DNA from 2 places in the Aquamicrobium sp. YD-1-mutant5 genome. Region 2 is predicted to be linked to the other one. Evidence: riboswitches for the same ligand, from Rfam matches in the RefSeq annotation. Region 2 holds a riboswitch; the other holds the start of a gene.

Region 1 (7,684 bases), on a different contig from region 2:
ACCGGCGACATCATGTCGGAAGGCATGAAGAAGGTCAGCACCGCCGAAATGGGCGATGCCATCGTGGCGCAGTATCGCGCCGGCTGACATCGGCCTTTCAGGGCAAAAAGGCTGCGTGAGAGCGGCCTTCAGGGAATTGCAACCCCTCGGTTCGCGGCACCAGCCGGGACCGAGGGGTTTTTCGTTACAGGGCTCGTCGTTTCGGAAACAAGGGAACACGGCGGCGGCTCGCGCATTGTGAAATGAGACAATCACAAGGCGGGAGAGTTCCGACCATGCCTCTTACGACCCTTCTCATCATCGTTCTGGTGCTGATCCTGATCGGCGCCATTCCCAGCTGGCCTCATTCGCGCAACTGGGGTTATGGCCCGTCGGGCATTGTCGGCGTCGTGCTCGTCATCCTGCTGATACTGGTGCTGCTGGGCCGGGTCTGATCCCGCCCAGCGCTGACCCCGTTTATTCGCCGGGATGGTCTGTCGTGTAGTCCGCACGGTGGGCCAGTCCCGACATCAGGAAGACGATGAACAGCAAGGCCGACAGCCCGATAAAAACCGGGCCGAAGCCGATATGCTCGGCAATGAAGCCGATGGCGGAGGGCGCGACCAGAATGCCGCAATAGCCCATGGTAGTCACAACGCTCATGCCGATACCGGAGGGAATTCCCTGCTGGTTGCCGGCGGCGGAAAAGGCGATCGGCACCATGTTGGCGATGCCCACTCCGCACAGGGCGAAGCAGGCGATGGCTATCCAGGGCAGGGGCGAGAGCCCGGCACCCAGCATCCCGGCGCAGGCCAGCAGCGCGCAGGCGCGCAGCGTGGTCACCGCGCCGAAACGATTGCGAACCGTATCGCCGGCAAAGCGCATGCAGGCCATGACGCCGGAAAAGGCGGCGAATGCGAGGCTGGCCGTGGCGAGATCGGCGCCAAGCTCCTGCTGAAGATAAATGGCTGCCCAGTCGAGCACGGCGCCCTCCGGGGTCATGGAAAACAGCGCCATCACGCCGATCAGATAGATGAGGGGATTGCGTGGCAGGGTGAAGCGTGGGCGCTCCTGCGCGGCTGCCGGCCTGTTTTCGGTAACGACGTGACGCATGGCCAGCGAAACGCCCGCAAGCGCCACGATCGTGATGATGACCGCATGGGCGAGATGGCCGAAGGTCAGGATACCCATGCCGCCAAGGCCGCCGCCCACGAAGCCGCCAAGGCTCCAGAAACCATGCGAGGACGACATAATGGCGCGGCCGAGCCGGCGCTCGACCACCACGGCATTGGTGTTCATGGCCACGTCCATCGCCCCGATCAGGCCGCCAAAGATCACCATGGCGACGGCGGCAAGGGTTACGTCCGGCGCCACGGCAACCAGAAGCAGGCCGAAGCTCGTGCCGACTGAAATGCGCTTAAGCGTGACGCCGGATCCGTACCGGGCAATGAAATGGCCGCACCATGACATGGCAACCACGGCACCCGCGCCGAACAGCAGGATCAGCAGGCCGAGGGTGAATTTGCTGATCTCCAGACGCACGAGCAGCGTGGGGATCTGCGGGGCCCAGCTTCCGGTGATGAAGCCGTTGACGAAGAACATGGCGGCAACCGCCCAGCGGCCGCGCACGGCGATGTCCTTGTGGCCCTGATCAGTCATTGTAGCTGCCTGCAACGATGTGGTCAGCGCCTTTTAAATCGTTTTATATTGCACGTCCAATCGCAACCGTGAACGAGTTTTGGGCCAGTACGCAACCAATGTGCGCGCCCAATGAAGATGAGCGGGCAGGGAGGCAGAATTCCATGCTTTCCCTGCGAACCTGTAGCTCCCGTTCAAGCAGGCCTCAGCTCGTGCCGATCTTGTCGAGGTCGAAGGAGGTCGACTGGTAGACCTGATTCAGCCAGTTTCCGAACAGCAGATGGGCATGGGAGCGCCAGCGGTTGAGCGGCGGCCGCGCCGGATCGTTTTCCGGATAGTAGTTATGCGGCACATCGATTGCCGTGCCGGCGGCGACATCGCGGTCGTATTCCTCCTTCAACGACGTCGAATCATATTCAATATGGTTGAACATATAGAGCCGGTTGCCCTTCGGTTCCGACAGAAGACAAGGACCCGTCACGTCCGATTCCATCAAAAGATCGAGCCCGCTGGATGGCGCAATGTCGGCGCTGCGCACTTCCGTCCAGCGCGACACGGGCACTGCGAAGTCGTCCGAAAACCCGGCGAGATAGGGCGAGGTCGGCGCATTGTTGCGGTGCCGGTAGACGCCGAAGGCCTTCTTCTCCAGCGTGTATTTCGGGATGCGGTGGAAGTGCCAGGCGGCGGCCATGGCGCCCCAGCAGATGAAGAAGGACGAATGGACGTTGGTGGTCGTCCAGTTGAGTATCTGCTCCAGCTCCTTCCAGTAGTTGACCTCCTCGAAGGGCAGGAGCTCGATCGGCGCGCCGGTGATGATGAAGCCGTCGAACTTCCGGTGCCGCACTTCGTCCCATGTCTGGTAGAAGGAGATCAGATGTTCTTCCGACGTGTTCTTGGCCTTGTGATTGCCGACGCGCACCAGCGTCAGTTCCACCTGAAGGGGCGTGGCGCCCATCAGGCGCGCGAACTGCGTTTCGGTACGGATCTTGTTCGGCATCAGGTTGAGCAGGCCGATCTGGAGCGGGCGAATGTCCTGACGCATCGCGGTGCGTTCGTCCATAACGGATACACCCTCGCGCACGAGGACTTCGCGGGCAGGTAGCTGATCGGGAATCTTGATCGGCATTGCACAAGCTCCAAACAAAAAGACCGGCGGCGAAATCGCGGCCGGTCCCGACGTGCTCGTCAGCCTCGGCCTTTTTAGCGACTTCTTTAACGTGGCTGCAAGCCGACCGGCCAAATCACCACGGAACGGTTTTCTATCTATGGCCGGCTTGTGCCTGCGTCAATGCCAAGGTGCATGGGGCCACAGGGTGTAAGGGGCCAGAGACGGACGAAGCCAGAGATGCCCTGTGCCAAGCCTTCACCCTCGACATTGCTCTTCATGGCGGTTATTTCCGAGCATCTTGCCGGAATGTTCCGGCGTTCAACGGATTCTGATCATGACCACGGCACATGAAAACTCTCGTCCCCAGCCCCGCGCCGGTATTCTGGACATCGAGGCTTATGTGCCGGGTAAAAGCGCTGCTCCTGCCGGTGTGAAGCTGCACAAGCTTTCCGCCAATGAGAACCCGCTGGGAGCCTCGCCAAAGGCGATCGAAGCCGCGCGTGAAGTGGCCGGCCGGCTGGAATTCTACCCCGACGGTTCGTCAACGCGGCTGCGTGAGGCGATCGCCGAGGCGCATGGCCTGAACATGGCCAACATCATGTGCTTCAACGGCTCCGATGAGGCGCTGGCGCTGTTGTCGCGTGTCTATCTGGCTCCGGGCGACGAGGCGATCTATCCGCAATATGGCTTCCTCGCCTACCGCATCGCCATCATGGCGGCGGGAGCAACGCCGATCATCGCGCCTGAAACCAACGAGCGTGTCGATGTCGATGCCATCCTTGCCGGCGTCACCGAGAACACGCGCATGGTGTTCCTCGCCAATCCCGCCAATCCGACCGGCACCTACATTCCCTTCGAGGAGGTGCGGCGCCTGCATGCCGGCCTGCCGAAGAATGTCATGCTGATCCTCGACGCGGCCTATGCCGAATATGTGCGCCGCAATGATTACGAGGCGGGCGTCGAGCTGGTGGCGGGTGCGGAGAACGTGGTCATGACCCGCACCTTCTCCAAGGCTTACGGCCTCGGCGGCGCGCGCATCGGCTGGATGTATGCGCCCACGCACATCATAGAGGCCGTCGAGCGCATTCGCGATGCCTTCAACGTGACCGCCACGGCGATCGCGGCCGGTACGGCTGCGGTGCGCGACCGCGCGCATGTCGACACGTCCATTGCTCACAATGAAACCTGGCTGCCCTGGCTGACCAGTGAACTGACGGCGCTCGGACTCAGGGTAACGCCCAGCGTCACCAACTTCGTTCTCTTCCACTTTCCGGAGAACGGCAGGCATTCGGCTTCGGCCGCCGACGAGTATCTGACCGCGCGAGGGTATATCCTGCGGCGCGTTGCAGGCTACGGTTTTCCCAACGCGCTGCGGATGACAGTCGGAACCGAAGAAGCCAATCGCGGCGTCGTCGCCGCACTGACCGAATTCCTGAAAAGTTGAGAAAATGTCCGAACCCATGTTTGAGAAGGTCGCCCTTGTCGGCATCGGCCTCATAGGCTCGTCGCTGGCCCGCGCGATCAGGCAGAACCATCTCGCCGGCCATGTGGCCATTTCCACCCGCAGTCCCGAGACGCTGAAGCGCGCCGAACAGCTCGGCCTCGGCGACAGCTACACCACCGATGCGGCGCAAGCCGTGCGCGATGCCGATCTGGTCATCGTTTCCGTGCCGGTGGGTGCTTCGGAAGCCGTGGCGAAGCAGATCGCGCCGGCTCTGAAGCCCGGCGCCATCCTCACCGATGTCGGCTCTACCAAGCTCTCCGTCATCGCCCAGATGCAGCCGCATGTGCCGGCCGGCGTCCATTTCATCCCGGGCCACCCCTTGGCGGGAACCGAGGATTCCGGTCCGGACTCCGGTTTTGCGGACCTGTTTCGCAACCGATGGTGTATCTTCACCCCGCTGCCGGGAACCGATCCGGAGGCGCTGGAGAGGCTGTCGGAGTTCTGGCGGCGCTGCGGGGCCAATATCGACACGATGGACGCCGACCATCATGACCGCACGCTGGCCATCGTCTCGCACCTGCCGCATATCATCGCCTACAACATTGTCGGCACGGCCGATGATCTGCAGACGGTGACGAAGCAGGAAGTGATCAAATATTCGGCTTCCGGTTTCCGTGACTTCACCCGTCTGGCGGCGTCGGACCCCACCATGTGGCGGGACGTGTGCCTGCACAACAAGGACGCCATCCTCGAAATGCTGGCGCGGTTTTCGGAAGATCTCGCCTCGCTGCAAAGGGCGATCCGCTGGGGCGACGGGGAAAAGCTGTTCGACCTGTTCACCCGCACCCGCGCCATCCGCCGCTCGATCATCGAGGCGGGGCAGGATATCGACGCACCGAACTTCGGCCGTCAGGTCGCGGAGCAGCCCGCCAAGCCTTGACGCATGTCGCCCGAACGTGGGAACCGGTATCGGGATAACGACATGCATAAGAACAGGAACTTAAAGCGTAAGGCGCGAATCTGAAAGATCGCGACGCGCTTCAAGCGGCCGCGCAGCGGAAAAACCAGACAAGAAAAAGCGGCCGGAACCTCGGGTTCCGGCCGCTTTGCCGTTCTGTGCTTTGGACAGGCGTCTCAGGGAAGCGGCTTGATGGCGCCGAGCGGGATGAAGCCCATCATGGCATTGCCCTTGACGATCTTCAGCGGCATCGCCGGCTGTTTGCCCATCATGGCGAGCGCACCGAAGCCCTGCCTTATCTTCTTCGCCTCTTCGGGAACGGCAGTCGCCAGAACCTCGGCCACGGCCTGCGGATTGGTCAGGCGGATCATCAGGTCCGCGTCCACCAGCCCCGCTTCATCGACGGAGACAGGCCCGGATACGGAAATGCGGGCTTCGCCGGAGGACAGTTCCAGATTGGTGATGTCGAGCGCCTGCCCGCGCAGGCTTTTCGGCTTCGACTGCACGACCGCGACGCCGTTCTTCAGCCGGGCTTCGCCAAAACCGTCGAGCGATGGCACGTTGCGGCCCTGAAGCGCGTCGGCGGTGATGTCCAGCTCGGCAAAGCTGCCGCGATAGAGGATGTCTTCGCCTTCGGGCCAGAAGTCGAGCGCGATGTCGCTCAGATTGAAAAGCTGTGTGGGCTCGTCGTCCTCCGGGTCGGTCTGGCCCGAAACGCCGTTCGCGGTCAGCGTCACCTGCCGGGGCAGGGGCCAGAACAGCTTGGTGCTGACATCGAGGCTGTCCCAGTCGAGCCACAGCGGCGCCAGTCCCGGCGCCAGTGTCCTCACCGGACCGCGCAGGTTCACATCCGCCACCAATGGCCGGAAGACGCTGGTGCTGGCTTCCAGGGCACCGGTGGTCGCGGCAATGCCTTTGGCGTCGTCCTGATAGGCGATGCCATTGCACAGGACGGCGAGCCGCAGCGGATAGCCTTCGACCCGAAGTCTTGCGCAATCGGAGCGGATACCCTTCCTTGAAAGATCGGCGATGGCCTGCCGGCTCTCATCCCTGATGCGGTCGGCTGCATAGAACCAGCCGGCGCTGTAGAGCCCGAACAGCACGGCGAAGAAAAGAAACAGCCATAAAAGACCGCGTCGCTTTCGTGGTTGCGCCTGATGTCTTGACGTCATGCTGCCGCTCTCGTTAACCCGTTGGTGTGAGGGAATGGACCTTCACCATGCTGCCCGGCGCGATTTTTTGCCGTGCCCGACTCTGGTCTTGCGATATGGGCGATTTTTGGGTTTTTGGCTATGGCTCTCTGATCTGGAAGCCCGGCTTCGATTATGCAGAGGCGCGCAGGGCACATCTCTATGGCTATCGCCGGGCGCTGTGCATCTACTCCTTCGTCCATCGTGGCACGCCTGAACGGCCGGGCCTCGTTCTGGGGCTCGACAGGGGCGGTTCGTGCGTGGGCATGGCCTTCAGGGTGGAGGCGGCATCGCGCGAGGCCGTGATCGCCTATCTGCGCGAGCGCGAGCAGGTCAACAACGTCTATATCGAGCGCAGCCTTCCGGTGCGGCTCGACAATGGCGAGCGTGCCGCCGCGATCGCCTATGTGGCGGATCGCAGCCACAGCCAGTATGCGGGCGCGCTGGACGAGACGGCCGCCGCTGCCATGGTGTGCGGGGCTGCCGGCCAGTCGGGCCCGAACGAGGATTATGTGGCGAATACGGTGCGCCATCTGCAGGCGCTCGGCATTCGCGATCACTGGCTGGAAGATGTGGAGCGGCGCATCGGGCTGCAGGCACAGTAACAGCCCCGGCTGGCCGCTGCTTCTCCGAAGGCGTTTTCCGGACAATCAGCGCATCCGTTTGCTGTTGCGAAACCCAAAAATTTCTCAGCAGAGTGAATGGGAAACCAGCCCCTAAACGGCAGGGCGGTAGAAAATGATCTCCGGATCGCCTTCATCAAGGTTTTCGATGTAGCCGCTCCACCGGAACCCAAGCTTGGCAAACAATTCCTGCATGGGTTTGTTGGACATGTTCGTGGAGCTGAACAATTTCGGTTGGGTGAGTGTCGACCGGAAGTGTCTGATGATCGCCTCGCCCAGCCCCTGACGACGAAACTCCGGGGCCACCATCACCATCTCGATGAACGGCTGGCCGTAGAAATGGTGCGTCAGCACGCCATACCCCGCCACCCGGCCATCTGCCTCGGCAACACAACAGCTCGCCGATACAAGCCAGTTGCGGATCTGGTTGCGTCGCTCCACGCTTGCTCCGGCCACGGAATCGACGGCGCAAAGGGCTTCATGGTCATCGATACTGGCCTGCCTTATGCACATGGTCCGTCCTGCTAAGGTTCAATTTCCGCTGGCTGCCCCGACGTATAAATCCCAGAACCTGCAACAATTTGTAAGCCCGGTTTTTGCAGCGACGGTGTCATGATGCCCACAAGGACGAATATGGAACCCATAGTCATTGGCAATTTGCATCCCTGCCCTATCTTCGGCGCGGCGCCGGCTTATGCTGCGGGCGATTCCTGAAGGGAGACCGACTTGCAGAAGAGAACATTG
Region 2 (7,684 bases):
CCAACGGCCAGCCCGAGCGTTATCGTACCATCACCTTCGAAGGCGCCTTCCACGGGCGCACGCTCGCCACCATCGCGGCCGGCGGACAGCAGAAATATCTGGAAGGCTTCGGTCCCAAGGCGGATGGCTTCGATCAGGTGCCTTTCGATGACATGGAAGCGCTGGAAAAGGCGATCACGCCCGAAACCGCCGCTATTCTCGTTGAGCCGGTTCAGGGTGAAGGCGGAATCCGCCCGCTGTCGACGCAGTCGCTGAAGCGCATGCGTGAGCTGTGCGACAGGCACGGTCTGTTGCTGATATTCGATGAGGTCCAGTGCGGCATCGGCCGGACCGGCAAGCTCTTCGCCTACCAATGGAGCGGAGTTGCTCCCGATGTGCTGGCGATCGCCAAGGGTATCGGTGGCGGCTTCCCGCTGGCCGCATGTCTGGCGACCGAAGAAGCGGCCAAAGGAATGACAGCCGGCGTACACGGCACCACCTTCGGCGGCAACCCGCTGGCCATGGCCGTTGGCAATGCGGTGCTTGACGTGGTGCTGGCGGACGGCTTCCTCGAAGAAGTCCAGCACAAGGCGCTTCTCTTCAAGCAGGGCCTTGCGGCCATATGCGACGAGTTTCCGGGCGTAATCGAGGGCATCCGCGGCAGCGGCCTGATGCTTGGCCTGAAGTGCGTTGTTCCCGCCGGCGAGGTCAACACGGCCCTGCGCCAGCACAAGCTGCTTGCGGTTCCGGCCGGCGACAACGTCATCCGCCTGCTGCCGCCGCTGACGCTGACGGAAGAGGAAATCCAGGAAGGGCTTTCCCGCATCCGCGCCAGCGTCGCCAGTCTGGCAAATGCTCCCGCAGAAGCAAAGTGATTGGAAGCCACCTATGAGCCTGCGCCACTTCACCGACCTCTCCACTATCTCTGCGCCGGATCTGCGCACCATGCTGGACGATGCGGCGAAGCGAAAAGCGCGTCTCAAGGCCGGTGAACGCTCCCGCCCGCTGGAGGGCAGGGTTCTGGCCATGATCTTCGACAAGCCCTCGACGCGCACCCGCGTGTCGTTCGATGTCGGCATGCGCCAGCTCGGCGGCGAGACGATCATGCTGACCGGCACCGAGATGCAGCTTGGCCGCTCCGAGACGATCGCCGACACTGCCAAGGTGCTGTCGCGCTATGTCGATGCGATCATGATCCGCACCACCCAGCATCAGCGGCTGATCGAGCTGACCAAAAACGCCAGCGTGCCGGTCATCAATGCACTGACCGACGACACCCACCCCTGCCAGATCATGGCCGACCTGCTCACCTTTGAAGAGCATCGCGGGCCGGTTGCCGGGCGCACCTTCGCCTGGACCGGCGACGGCAACAACGTGCTGCATTCGCTGATGGAGGCGGCTGCCCGCTTCTCCTTCAACGTCAACGTCGCCGTGCCGCAGGGCAGCGAGCCGATGCAGGAATATGTCGACTGGTCCCGTGCCAACGGCGCCAGCGTCACCTTCTTCCCGACCGCCGAGGAGGCCGTGGACGGCGTCGACTGCGTGGTGACCGATTCCTGGGTGTCGATGAACCAGGAACACCGCGCCCGTGGCCAGAACGTGTTCCTGCCCTATCAGGTCAATGCGCAGCTCATGTCCAGAGCAAAGCCCGACGCGCTGTTCATGCACTGCCTGCCCGCCCACCGTGGCGAGGAAGTGACCGACGAGGTGATCGACGGACCGAACTCGGTGGTGTTCGACGAGGCCGAGAACCGACTCCACGCCCAGAAGGCGATTCTGGCCTGGTGTCTCGGTGCCGAGCGCGCTGCTTGAATAAGCGGGGGACGGTGCCTATCTCCGGCGCACCATCCCACAACAAGACGATGCCGGGCCGGCCTTTCCGCGTGAAGGCATGGCCTGTGGCCGGAGACAAGACATGCTGGAATCCATTCGAGTGACCGGACAAGATCCAAAGCCCCGCGACGTGAAGCTTGGCGAATTCGGCCATGCAGGCGACGACCATGTCGTGCCCTTCGAGGTCTCCGCCCTCGACGTGCGCGGCCGTACCGTTCAGCTTGGCGCCATGCTGGACGCCATCCTTTCGCGCCATGCCTATCCCGAGCCGGTCGCCCGGCTTCTGGCGCAGGCCTGCGTGCTGACGGTTCTGCTCGGCACCTCGCTGAAGTTTCAGGGCAAGTTCATTCTGCAGACCCGCACGGACGGGCCGGTGGACATGCTGGTTGCCGATTTCAGCACGCCGGATGCGCTGCGCGCCTACGCGAAATTCGATGCGGAGCGGGTGACCGTGCTGGAAGCCGAAGGCAGGGTCGACGAAATCAGCCTGCTTGGCTCCGGCGTGCTGGCGCTGACCATCGACCAGGGCGAGCACATGCAGCGCTATCAGGGCATCGTGGCGCTGGACGGCATCACGCTGGAAGAAGCGGCGCGCGTCTATTTCCGCCAGTCGGAGCAGATCCCGACCGATCTCAGGCTGGCGGTTGCGAGGCAGGTGTTCGCAGGTGGCGAGGAGCGCTGGCGGGCGGGCGGCATGTTCGCCCAGTTCCTGCCGCAGGCGCCCGAACGGATGCGCATGCCTGACCTGAACGGCGGCGACGGCGATGACAGCGAAGGTGGCGACCATCCGCAGGACGACGCCTGGCAGGAGCTTCTGGCGCTGCTTGCCACGGTGGAGCCCACCGAACTCATCGACCCGACCGTCGGGGCGGAACGCCTGCTCTACCGGCTGTTCCACGAGCATGGCGTGCGCGTGTTCGAGAGCGCGGCGGTCGCCGACCGCTGCTCCTGCTCGCAGGAGCGGATCGAGGGCATGCTGCGCGGCTTCACCGCCGAGGAAATACAGGACAGCGTCGAAGACGGGCGCATCCGTGTCGAGTGCCAGTTCTGCTCGAAGGCCTATGACTTCGAACCGGCCGACTTCCTGCCTGCCGGCCCCTGATGATCGCAGCTAAAGCATGTCGCCCGAAAGTGGGAACCGGTTTCGGGCGACATGTGTAAAAACAAATCTGAAAGATCGCGACACGCTTTAAGGGCGGAAGCAAGGCTTCCGCCCTTTTTCCATCCGTCAGTTGACCGTGCGGCGTTCGTCCGGGAGATCGAGCGAAAAAGGTGGAATGACGACGTCGAAGGTTTCACCCCGCGCCGTGCGCATCGTGTAGGTACCCGCCATGAACCCCGACGGCGTGGTGAGCGGGCATCCGGATGTATATTCGTAGCTGTCGCCGGGATTGAGTTCCGGCTGATCGCCAACGACGCCGGCGCCGCGAACCTCTTCGATACGCCCCGCACCGTCGGTTATGAGCCAATGGCGAGACATGAGCTGCACGAACTCGGGCGAGTGGTTCCGGATCGTTACCCGATAGCCCCACACATAACGGCCGCCAGAGGGGTCCGACCGTTCCTCCAGATAGAACGGCCTGACCCGTACCTCGATGTCGCGCGTGGTGGCGCTGTACATGATCCGCATCTCCCGGAAGCTTTCGCGCGCCTCCCCATCGGCGCGCGATATTCCATACGGAGAATTGGCCTGCGAAACCGTCAGGTCAAGCCTTGCCAGCGCGCGACAAGGCCTGCCCGATGTCCTCCAGCAGATCGTCCGTATCTTCCAGCCCGATCGACAGGCGCAGCGTTCCCGGCCCGATCCCGCCTTCGGCGCGGGCTTCGTCGCTGAGGTTCTTGTGCGTGGTGGTGGCCGGATGCGTGATGAGGCTCTTGGCATCGCCCAGATTGTTCGAGATCAGCACGATATCCAGCGCATTCTGGAAGGCGAAGGCCGCTTCCTTGCCGCCCTTGACGTCGAGGCAGATCAGGGTCGAGCCACCCGACATCTGCCGGGCGATGATATCGGCCTGCGGATGGTCGGGGCGGCCGGGATAGACGACACGTTCGATCTGTGGCGACTGCGCCAGAAAATCGGCGATGCGGGCGGCGGAGCGCATCTGCTGGTCGACGCGCACCGACAGCGTCTCCAGCCCCTTCAGCAGCGTCCAGGCGTTGAAGGGCGACATCGAAGGCCCGGTATGGCGGAAATAATCGTGCAGGTTTTCGTCGATCCATTCCTTGTCGGACAGGATGATGCCGCCCAGACACCGGCCCTGCCCGTCAATGTGCTTGGTGGCGGAATAGACGACGACATGGGCGCCGAGGTCCAGCGGGCGCTGAAGCAGGGGCGTGGCGAAGACGTTGTCGACGACAAGCCGCGCGCCGATGGAATTGGCCAGAGCCGCGACGGCGGCAATGTCGATGACCTCCAGCGTCGGATTGGTCGGGCTTTCGAGGAAGAACAGCTTCGTGTTGGGGCGCACCGCCTGTTCCCAGTTGGCGATGTCCTTGCCGTCGACCAGCGTGGCCTCGATGCCGTAGCGCGGCGCCAGCGTATCGATCACCCAGCGGCAGGAGCCGAACAGGGCGCGCGCCGCAACGATGTGGTCGCCCGCCTTCAGGCTGCACAGGATCGCGGTGGCGACGGCGGCCATTCCCGAGGCGGTCGCACGGGCATCCTCCGCCCCTTCGAGCTGGCACATGCGCTTTTCGAACATGTCGACTGTGGGGTTGGCATAGCGCGAATAGATAAAGCCGGGCACTTCGCCCTTGAAGCGGGCCTCGGCGGATTCGGCCGTGTCATAGACATAGCCCTGCGTGAGAAAGATCGCCTCTGACATCTCGCCGAACTGCGACCTGAGGGTCGAGCCATGCACCAGGGTGGTACGGGGTCTCCAGTTACGTGTCTTGTCTGATGTCATGGCTCTCTTCCGAACAACAAAAAACCGGTCGCGAAAGTCGCAACCGGTACAGACGGCCTATGAGCCCGACGGTCCTTTAGCGACTTGTTTAACGTGGCTGCAAGCCGACCGGCCAAATCACCACGGGATAAGCCTTTCTTTAAACCTCCCCCGGTCTTGCGTCAATTGGCCGTATGTTTAAGACATTTTCGATCATTGGCCCCATTCCACGGCCGGGAGCGTATTGTGCGTCAGACAGGCATTCTTCCCGATCAGGACATCGCAGCTTTGTTCGAAAGCGGCGCGCTGAGCACGCCGCGCGCGCTCGATTCCGACCAAATCCAGCCTGCCAGCCTCGACCTGCGGCTTGGTGAGAAGGCGCTGCGCGTGCGCGCTTCCTTTCTGCCCGGCCCCGGCCACAGCGTCGCCGACAAGCTCGACCGCCTGCAACTGCACGAGATCGACCTGACGGCGGGCGCGGTTCTGGAAACGGGTTGCGTCTACATTGTTCCGCTTCTGGAAAGGCTGGCCCTGCCTGCCGATATCTCGGCCTCGGCAAACCCGAAGAGCTCGACCGGCCGGCTCGACATCTTCACCCGCGTGATGACCGATCATGGCGCCGAATTCGACAAGATCGCCGCCGGCTATCAGGGTCCGCTCTATCTGGAAGTGAGCCCGCGCACCTTCCCCATCGTTGCCCGCACCGGCTCGCGCCTGTCGCAGATCCGTTTCCGGACCGGCAATGCGCTCCTTTCCGAAGACGAGCTGCACGCGCTGCATCGTGAGGAGACGCTCGTGGCATCGGATCAGCCCAACATTTCCGGCGGCGGCATCGCGCTCTCCATCGACCTCAAGGGCGACGCCAGCGGGCTGATCGGCTACCGGGCCAAGCACCACACGGGCCTCATCGACGTCGACCGCCGCGCCGCCCATGACGTGCTCGATTTCTGGGAGCCGCTCTACAATCGCGGTGCGGCCGACCTCGTGCTCGATCCGGACGAATTCTACATACTGGTCAGCCGGGAAGCGGTGCATGTGCCGCCTCTCCACGCGGCCGAAATGACGCCCTTCGATCCGCTGGTGGGCGAGTTCCGCGTGCACTACGCTGGCTTCTTCGATCCCGGCTTCGGCCATTCGGCCGCCGGCGGCACCGGCAGCCGCGCCGTGCTTGAAGTGCGCAGCCATGAAGTGCCTTTCATCCTCGACCATGGCCAGACCGTCGGCCGGCTGGTCTACGAGCATATGCTGCGCCGTCCCCAGGCGCTGTATGGAACAGATCTCGGCTCCAATTATCAGGCGCAGGGCCTGAAACTTTCCAAGCATTTCCGCAGCAAAGCCTGACGTTTCGTCAGGAGAAGAACTGCTTTGGTCTTAAAGCTTTCGGCTTGTAACAAGCCGATTGCTGTGCTTGGCTGCATTCAGGCCAAAGGGGGCCTGAGATTTTTTGGGAAGAGGTACACAATGCGTATTTCCGGATGGCTCACAGGCGTTGCAACGGCAGCCGTGATCGCCCTTGTTGCCGGGCAGGCAGCGGCACAGGAGGGCGGCAAGATCAAGATCGGCACCGAAGGCGCCTACCCGCCCTTCAACACGCTGACTGCCGACGGCAAGCTCGAAGGCTTCGACGTCGATATCGCCAGGGCGCTCTGCGAGCAGATGAAGGCCGAGTGCGAATTCGTCGTACAGGACTGGGATGGCATCATTCCCGCCCTTCAGGCCGGCAAGTTCGACGCCATCGTCGCCTCCATGTCGATTACCGATGAGCGCAAGGAACAGGTCGACTTCACCAACAAATACTATGTGACGCCGCTGGCCGTCGCAGCACCCAAGGACAGCGACATCGCCGGGACCACGCCGGAGGCGCTTTCCGGCAAGACCGTGGGCGCACAGGCCGCGACCACGCAGGCAATCTATGCGCAGGATCACTACGCCAAGGCCGGCGCCGACGTAAAACTCTACCCGACACAGGAAGAGGCTGTGCAGGATTTGCTCAACGGCCGGCTCGATGCGGTCGTCTCCGACAAGTTCGTCATGGTCGACTGGCTGAAAAACTCCGATGACGGCTCCTGCTGCAAGCTGATCGGCGACGTGGAAGGAACTGAGCTGGAAACCGGCATTGCCATCCGCAAGGGCGACAATGAGCTGCGCGAAAAGCTCAACGCCGCCATCGACGCCATCGTGGCGGACGGCACCTACAAGAAGGTTCAGGCCAAGTATTTCGACTTCGACATCTATTGATAGCCGGAACGGTCTGACTGCTCCGAACAAAGGCCGCAGTACATTACTGCGGCCTTTTTGCCACGTATGACCGGATATTTTTCCGGCTCATGGAAATGCCCTTCCGTCATGAGAGCAGCGCCTCTATACGAAACATGACTCATTGAGTCATGTTTCGGCGGCTGTTCGCCTTCCACCCGGGAGAGACAGCTAAAAGGGGGTCTCCAGGCAAGCGCCAAGCGCCTGCAGGATATGCGCCGGATGCACGTTGACCGGAACTGATCCGGTTCAGCCGCACAGGCATTGCACGGGTCGATACACATCGCCCTCCGCTTCAGCCAGTCGCAAGACGAGCCACAAGGAAGGCCCTCACGGGTCCGGTGGTGCGTATTGGCTGACAGCGAAGTGAGGGACAATCACTATGAATTTCCATCGAGCCTACCGGACAGCGACGGCCATCGGCCTTCTGATGTCTATCAGCCTTTTTTCTGCACACGCGCAGACGACAAGCCCAAAAACCAAGGAAGATGAGGAAAAGTCCAGGCAGGAGCAGGCGGGAACCATCGTCCTCAACGAGGTTGTGGTGCTTTCGGCGAAGGATCAGCTCAAGCAGGCACCCGGTGTCTCCAACATTTCGTCGGAAGACATCGCAAAGACGCCGCCGACCAATGACATATCCGAAATCGTGCGCAAGATGCCCGGCATCAATCTGACCGGCAATTCCGCCACAGGCGTGCGTGGCAACAACCGCCAGATCGACATTCGCGGCA

Evidence for each region. A riboswitch is a leader RNA that binds a small molecule or an ion and turns the genes downstream of it on or off. The one in region 2 is predicted to bind S-adenosylmethionine.
Region 1: linked by a shared signal. The riboswitch ahead of metA (homoserine O-acetyltransferase MetA) and the one ahead of AC5XE7_RS09405 (O-succinylhomoserine sulfhydrylase) in region 2 are both predicted to bind S-adenosylmethionine.

The regions. Positions count from the first base shown of each region.
Region 1 is NZ_JCAKKP010000003.1:509,442-517,125, reverse strand. It holds gene leuB (3-isopropylmalate dehydrogenase) at 1-87, shown strand, start outside; gene AC5XE7_RS06935 (DUF3309 family protein) at 276-434, shown strand; gene AC5XE7_RS06930 (MFS transporter) at 457-1,638, opposite strand; gene metA (homoserine O-acetyltransferase MetA) at 1,823-2,743, opposite strand; SAM riboswitch at 2,797-2,875, opposite strand; gene AC5XE7_RS06920 (pyridoxal phosphate-dependent aminotransferase) at 3,060-4,169, shown strand; gene AC5XE7_RS06915 (prephenate/arogenate dehydrogenase family protein) at 4,174-5,109, shown strand; gene AC5XE7_RS06910 (DUF2125 domain-containing protein) at 5,304-6,299, opposite strand; gene AC5XE7_RS06905 (gamma-glutamylcyclotransferase) at 6,395-6,922, shown strand; gene AC5XE7_RS06900 (GNAT family N-acetyltransferase) at 7,034-7,453, opposite strand; gene AC5XE7_RS06895 (aldo/keto reductase) at 7,667-7,684, shown strand, end outside.
Region 2 is NZ_JCAKKP010000004.1:365,928-373,611, reverse strand. It holds gene AC5XE7_RS09425 (aspartate aminotransferase family protein) at 1-854, shown strand, start outside; gene argF (ornithine carbamoyltransferase) at 868-1,791, shown strand; gene AC5XE7_RS09415 (Hsp33 family molecular chaperone) at 1,895-2,914, shown strand; gene apaG (Co2+/Mg2+ efflux facilitator ApaG/CorD) at 3,041-3,433, opposite strand; gene AC5XE7_RS09405 (O-succinylhomoserine sulfhydrylase) at 3,519-4,718, opposite strand; SAM riboswitch at 4,775-4,852, opposite strand; gene AC5XE7_RS09400 (2'-deoxycytidine 5'-triphosphate deaminase) at 4,944-6,038, shown strand; gene AC5XE7_RS09395 (ABC transporter substrate-binding protein) at 6,159-6,935, shown strand; gene AC5XE7_RS09390 (FepA family TonB-dependent siderophore receptor) at 7,336-7,684, shown strand, end outside.